3 regions of the Bradyrhizobium ganzhouense genome follow, and region 3 is predicted to be linked to each of the others. Evidence: riboswitches for the same ligand, from Rfam matches in the RefSeq annotation. Region 3 holds a riboswitch; each other region holds the start of a gene.
The links. Region 3 has a riboswitch for glycine ahead of ACLFLU_RS09425 (L-serine ammonia-lyase). Riboswitches for the same ligand answer to the same signal wherever they lie in the genome.
Positions count from the first base shown of each region.

Region 1: another riboswitch for glycine. It lies ahead of ACLFLU_RS27395 (D-amino acid dehydrogenase); the one in region 3 lies ahead of ACLFLU_RS09425 (L-serine ammonia-lyase).
Region 2: another riboswitch for glycine. It lies ahead of gcvT (glycine cleavage system aminomethyltransferase GcvT); the one in region 3 lies ahead of ACLFLU_RS09425 (L-serine ammonia-lyase).

Region 1 covers NZ_CP181318.1:5,931,780-5,934,043, reverse strand. Annotated here, with positions in the region: gene ACLFLU_RS27395 (D-amino acid dehydrogenase) at 1-777, opposite strand, end outside; glycine riboswitch at 845-956, opposite strand; glycine riboswitch at 960-1,064, opposite strand; gene ACLFLU_RS27390 (M20/M25/M40 family metallo-hydrolase) at 1,159-2,264, opposite strand, start outside.
Region 2 covers NZ_CP181318.1:6,083,528-6,085,791, reverse strand. Annotated here, with positions in the region: gene gcvT (glycine cleavage system aminomethyltransferase GcvT) at 1-820, opposite strand, end outside; glycine riboswitch at 966-1,054, opposite strand; gene alaS (alanine--tRNA ligase) at 1,299-2,264, shown strand, end outside.
Region 3 covers NZ_CP181318.1:2,054,800-2,057,063, forward strand. Annotated here, with positions in the region: gene hypE (hydrogenase expression/formation protein HypE) at 1-848, shown strand, start outside; glycine riboswitch at 1,231-1,319, shown strand; gene ACLFLU_RS09425 (L-serine ammonia-lyase) at 1,430-2,264, shown strand, end outside.

The DNA of each region.
Region 1 (2,264 bases), 3.9 Mb from region 3:
GGCGCAGACCACGACGCCATCGACCTTCAGCATGCCGCGCGCGGAGGCGACCGCGTCGCTTGTGGAAAGATCGGCCCAGCCGAGCACAAAGCCGCCACCGGCTTGCGCGATGGAATCGATGTTCGCTTCATGGATGAAGGTTGCGCCGCGACGCTTGCAGGCCTCTGCCAGCCCGCGCGTGAACTTGTGGATGTCGCCGGTCGCATCCGACGGCGTGAAGAAGCCGCCGTAATAATCCTTGCGCAGCGTCGGCTCGATGCTGCGGATTTCCTCCGGCGTCACCGGGCGCCGATCGAGGCCGCCTTCCTGCAGCAGCGCATTGACGCGCAGGCCGGACTCAAAGCCCTTCTTGTCGTGATAGATGTGCAGGATGCCGCGGCGTTCGAGATCGAAGTCGATGCCTTCGCGCGTTGCGATCTCGAACAGATGCTTGCGGGCTTCGATCGCGAGCCGCGTGGTTTGAATCGTGTTGGCGCGGTAGTTGCCGATATTGGCGACGAACTCGCTCATCCACGAATATTTGTGCCAGTTCGGCCGCGGGTTCATCAGCAGCGGCGCATCGCGCCGGAACATCCAGCGAAGGCCTTTCAGGATCGTCGCGGTGCTGTTCCACACCTCGGCATTGCTGGCGGAGAGCTGTCCGCCGTTCGCAAACGAGGTCTCCATCGCGGCGTAGCGATGCTTGTCGAGCACCGTTACTTTGTAGCCGCGTTCGAGCAGGGCATAGGCGGTCGTAACGCCGGTGATGCCGGCGCCGATGATGGCGATATGGGTCATGTTGAGTTGGGGCTCCCGTGAGTTAGAGACGGCTAACCGCCGGCCCGAAAGCCGTTGGCGGCGCCCCATCTGTCACGGTTACCTGAGAGCTTGATCCGACAGAGACCTCGCGAGGTCTCCGTGGACTATCCCCTTCGGTGGACGTCACGACGATCAAATCGTGCCGTCTCTCTCCAGATCGTCCTGACGATACAGTCCTTTTGCCTGAGAGTTTCCGGGGCGGTTGCTCCGTCGGCGCCGCAACGAAAGCTGGATGCCTTCGTTGCGATCTCTCCCGCATCGTCGCGTGGACCATCGAGCAGTACGATGCGCCTCATTTTTAGACAAGGCTAAATTTCAACCGCGGCTGCCAATGCATTGTGCAGTGCGAAGGTGATTCAATTAATCCAGCGTCGCCAGCAAACCGGCCATCAGGCGACTACGTTCAACCAGACTATCGACCTCGATGAACTCCTCGAGCGTGTGGCCGTTGCCGCCGCGCACACCGAGACCATCGAGCGTCGGGATGCCCATCGCGCCCGTAAAGTTGCCGTCGGATCCTCCGCCCGAGCTCGCATGCGGTAATTCCGCGCCAAGAGATTTGGCGATGCCGCGGGCCTTGTCATACAGCGCCATGGTGCCGGCATCCGGCTCCCACACCGGCCGCGTCACGCCGCGCGTCACCTTGAAGGAGACGTCATTCGCTGTGCCTGAGAGTGCCAGCATCCGCTCGACGCCGCGGTCGAGATCGGCCTGGCGCTTGGCCATGGAGAGCGCCTCGCCGGTGGCGGTCGTTGCAACGCAATTGACCCACTGTCCGCCATGCACGACGCCGACCGAGAAGGTGCAGTCCTCCGTCGTCATCGCGTCGATCGCAAGAATCTGCCGCGCCATCTCGCGGATCGCCGAGCGTCCCGCCGACAATGTCGCGCCGGCGTGGCTGGGCCGCCCCGTCGCCTCCAAATTGAATCGCGCGATGGCGTAGCGTCCGGTGGTGACGCCGTTGTCGGCGCGGCCGGGCTCGGGCACCAGCACATATTTGTTGCGCGCAGCTTCCGCCTCGATGATGTCGCGCGTCGAGGGCGTGCCGACTTCCTCGTCCGGCGTGAACAGAATGGTGATCGGCAACGGCGTGGTGAAAGAGGCGTGCACCAGCTGCCGGATCGCTTCCAGCGAGAGATAATTGCCGCCCTTCATGTCGTAGATGCCCGGGCCGTAGCACTTGTTGCCCTCGCGGCGCCATTTCAGCTTCTCGATGGTGCCGACCGGGTGGACGGTATCCATGTGGCCGGCGATCAGGATGCCCGGCTCGCCTTGCTTCGGATGCGGGAAGCGCGCGCGGACGACGCCGCCGAAGCCCTGCCGGCCGGCAATGCGTTCGATGGTCGCACCCATGATCGCCATATCCCGCGCTGCGATATCGAGCATGCGGTTGACCGCGCCTGCGTCCCAGGTCGGGCTTTCGCATTCCACCCAGGTGCGCAGGCCCTCGAGCATCGCCTCGGAAT
Region 2 (2,264 bases), 4.0 Mb from region 3:
CACCGGTGCGGCGGCTCTTCTGCACCGACCATTCCAGCGCGGCCTCGACCGGCGTGGTCGCGGTGTCGATGTCGTGGCCATAGAGGCAGAGCCCGGCTTCCAGCCGCAGGCTGTCGCGGGCCCCTAAGCCGATCGGCATCACATCAGGATTGTCCAGCAGCGTCTTGGCGAGGTGTTCGGCATCCGCAGCGAGGACCGAAATCTCGAACCCGTCCTCGCCGGTATAGCCCGAGCGCGAGACGAAACAGGCGAGGCCGGCGACCTGATGCGGGCCGGCGTCCATGAACTTCATGGCGGGGGCTTCTGCACACAATTTCGCCACTGCTGACTCGGCCTTCGGGCCCTGCAGCGCGATCAGTGCACGATCGGCGAGCGAATCGATGACGCAGGTCTCGGAGAGATTCGCGCGCAGATGCGCCTCGTCCTCAGCCTTGCAGGCGGCATTGACGACCAGGAACAAATGATCGCCGAAATTGGCGACCATCAGATCGTCCAGAAGGCCGCCGTCGGGATTGGTGAACTGGGCGTAGCGCTGTCGCCCCGGTGCAATCGCCACGATATCCTGCGGCACCAGCCGCTCCAGCGCGCGGGCGGCGTCCTCGACTTTGCCGGATTTCGGCCGAAGCGCGATCTGGCCCATATGGGAGACGTCGAACAGGCCGGCCTGGTTGCGGGTCTGGAGATGCTCTTTGAGCACGCCCGCGGGGTACTGCACGGGCATGTCATAGCCCGCGAACGGCACCATCTTGCCGCCGAGCGACACATGCAGGTTGTAAAGGGGGGTACGTCTAAGGGATTCTCGGTCGTCGCGCGCAAACATCACAGGGGCCCTCGGCGGTTCCCCGAGGAGGATTCCCCGTGGACACCAGTCGAAGCCCCATCTGTCGCTGTGCCTGAGAGTATTATCCCGTCGGCGGACGCAGTCCGGGCCTTAAGCCCGTCGGCGCCTCTTTCCAGATGTCGTCAAAGCCACGCGGTCCTTTTGCCTGAGAGTTTCCGGGGCGGTTGCTCCTTCGGCGCCGGCAGTGAAGCCGGTCTCTCCCGACGTGGCCGTACGATACAGATGGGTACAGACCACAGCCCGGCCAAGCCTGTCAACGCGCACCTGACGGCTTTCAACGGGATTGCCAAGGGGACTGCCAAGGGATTGCGCGACTGCGGCAACCCTCTGATCTCTCTGCACAGTTTCTGGACAGCGAAGCTGGCCTTGTCTAAAAGCGCTTTGGCCCGCAGATATCAGCCCGAATCCCAGGTTTGGACGGCAGGAAGCGGGTCCAAGCACACCCGATTGGATGAACATGAGCGGCGTCAACGAGATCAGGTCGACCTTTCTGAACTTCTTTGCCGAGAACGGCCACGAGATCGTGTCGTCCTCGCCATTGGTGCCGCGCAACGACCCGACGTTGATGTTCACCAATGCCGGCATGGTGCAGTTCAAGAACGTCTTTACCGGCGTCGAGAAGCGGCCCTATCAGCGCGCCACCACCTCGCAGAAATGCGTGCGCGCCGGCGGCAAGCACAACGATCTGGACAATGTCGGCTACACCGCGCGCCATCTCACCTTCTTCGAAATGCTCGGCAACTTCTCGTTCGGCGACTATTTCAAGGAGCGCGCGATCGAGCTGGCCTGGAAGCTCATCACCAAGGATTTTGGGCTGAACAAGGACAAGCTGCTCGTCACCGTCTACCACACCGACGATGAGGCGCACGGGCTCTGGAAGAAGATCGCCGGCTTCTCCGATGACCGCATCATCCGCATCCCGACCTCGGATAATTTCTGGGCGATGGGCGACACCGGCCCGTGCGGCCCGTGCTCGGAGATCTTCATCGACCGCGGCGACCACATCTGGGGCGGCCCTCCGGGCTCGCCTGAAGAGGACGGCGATCGCTTCCTCGAATTCTGGAATCTCGTCTTCATGCAATACGAGCAGGTGACGAAAGAGCAGCGCGTGGATCTGCCGCGTCCCTCGATCGACACCGGCATGGGCCTGGAGCGCATGGCCTGCATCATGCAGGGCGTCGACAGCGTGTTCGAGACCGATCTGTTCCGCCATTTGATCGACGCGACGTCGTCCGCGTTGGGCCACGGACCGAACGAGCAGACGGTCGCCTCGTTCCGCGTCATTGCCGACCACTTACGCTCCTCGGCCTTCCTGGTCGCCGATGGCGTGCTGCCCTCGAACGAGGGCCGCGGCTATGTGCTGCGCCGGATCATGCGCCGCGCGATGCGCCATGCGCAGCTGCTGGGTGCGAAAGAGCCGCTG
Region 3 (2,264 bases):
GCTATGTGGTTTCACCGCTGTTCTTTCCCGGAGGCAATATCGGCTCGCTCGCGGTGCACGGCACCGTCAACGACATCGCCATGGCCGGTGCCCGACCGCTTTATCTGTCTGCGAGTTTCATTATTGAGGAAGGCTTTCGGTTTTCAGACCTCAAGATGATCGCGGACTCCATGGGCGAGGCGGCGCAATCCGCCGGCGTTCATATCATCACCGGCGACACCAAGGTGGTCGAGCGCGGCAAGGCCGATGGCCTGTTCATTTCGACCGCGGGCGTTGGCCTGGTGCCTGAGGGACTGGATCTCTCCGCCGAGAATGCGAGGGTCGGAGATCGGGTGCTGATCTCGGGCACGCTTGGCGATCACGGCGTCGCAATCATGTCAAAGCGCCAGAACCTCGCCTTTGAAACGGAGATCGTCTCGGATTCGGCCGCCCTGCATGATCTGGTCGCCAGGATGGTGGCGGCGGGCGGCCGCGGCATCCGTCTGATGCGAGATCCCACGCGCGGCGGCCTCGCGGCGACATTGAACGAAATTGCCCAGCAGTCCGAACTAGGCTTCAGCCTCCAGGAAGAGGCGATCCCGGTCAAGCCGGGGGTGGCGGCTGCCTGCGAGTTGCTCGGGCTCGATCCGCTCTACGTCGCCAATGAGGGGAAGCTGGTCGCGATCGTGTCGCCTGATGTCGCCGGAGCCGTGCTGGCCGCCATGAGAGCGCACCCGCTCAGTCGCGATGCCGCCGATATCGGCGAAGCGGTGCCGGACGATCATCACTTCGTGCAGATGGCGACGAGCTTTGGCGGTGGCCGAATCGTCGACTGGTTGTCGGGCGAGCAACTGCCCCGGATCTGTTGAGGCCCAAGATGCGCATTTAGCCCCATGCCAACGCCGCGTCCTATACCTACACCGCGAAGCACGAGAGTTCAGTCCGGTGGATTCGCTTGAAACCTTCGATATCGCGAGCCAGCACTGTGAGGAGCATTCAATCGAAGTCCTCAACGAATTCATTAAAGTATCTTTTCGCTGGCTGTGCACTCCGGATTGACCGACAAGACCCAATGGCTCAATTCAAAGCGCCCAGACCGAAATCCCTCTACCGGCAGGTCAACCCCGTAAACGACGCAGAACGGCAAGACTTTGCATCTTCGGTTCATTGTTGACCCAAGCCGCGTAGTAGAATACTTGAGAAGTGCAGCCACAATTTTGATGTCGTGACTCAGGAGGTCGAGTCCCAAAGACGTCGCTTGCGGAAGAGATCGGCTTCGGCCGACGCCGAAGGAGCAACCGCCCCGGAAACTCTCAGGCAACAAGGACCGCGTGTGACGAAACAACATCTGGAAAGAGGTGCCTTGGCACCCGCCGACGGGATAATACTCTCAGGCAAATAGACAGATGGGGCGCATTTGAAATCAATCACTTGATTGAGGTGCGCGTCCATGTCCAAGACTGTCGAACAAGTCACCACACCTAGTTTATCGGCCAGGCGCCTAGCCGGTCCGATCAGTGTCCTCGATCTATTCACGATCGGAATCGGCCCATCCAGCTCGCATACCGTTGGACCGATGCGCGCGGCCCATCGATTCATCGAATGCTTGGGCGAAGATCTATGGCGCTGTCGCTTGGTTGTCGTCGAGCTCTACGGGTCGCTGGCGCTGACCGGCAAAGGTCACCGCACCGATATTGCCATTCTGCTGGGACTATCGGGCTGGCTGCCAGAATCCGTTGATCCTGAAGCCATACCCATCATCGCCGGGCTGATCCGATCGCGTTCCGAGGTCATGCTTGGTGGTCGCCATGCGGTTGGCTTCGATGAGAGTCAGCACCTCACCTTCCGCACCGGCGAGTTCCTGCCGGGGCACTCAAATGGTATGAAATTCGCAGCGCATTCGGATACGGGCGTCCTGCTTCGTCAAACCTATTACTCCGTTGGCGGCGGCGCGATCGTGTGTGAAGGCGACCAGCCGAGGAACCCCGCTGTTCGAAACGTTGGATGTGAGCCGTACCCGTTCACGTCAGCGCATGAGCTTCTTGCGATAGGTGAGAGGACCAGCTTGTCGATTGCCGATATTGTTGCTGCCAACGAACTATCGCATAGGGAGGAAACTGAAACCAATGCATTCCTGGATTGCGTTCGCGATGCCATGATGCGCTGCATCGATCGCGGGTGTGTCAACGGGGGTGTTCTGCCTGGTGGCCTGAAGGTACCGCGCCGTGCGCCAGGCCTGCTCAGCAAGCTCAAGACGACGTCAAAGGGGGCGGCACATCCATTTC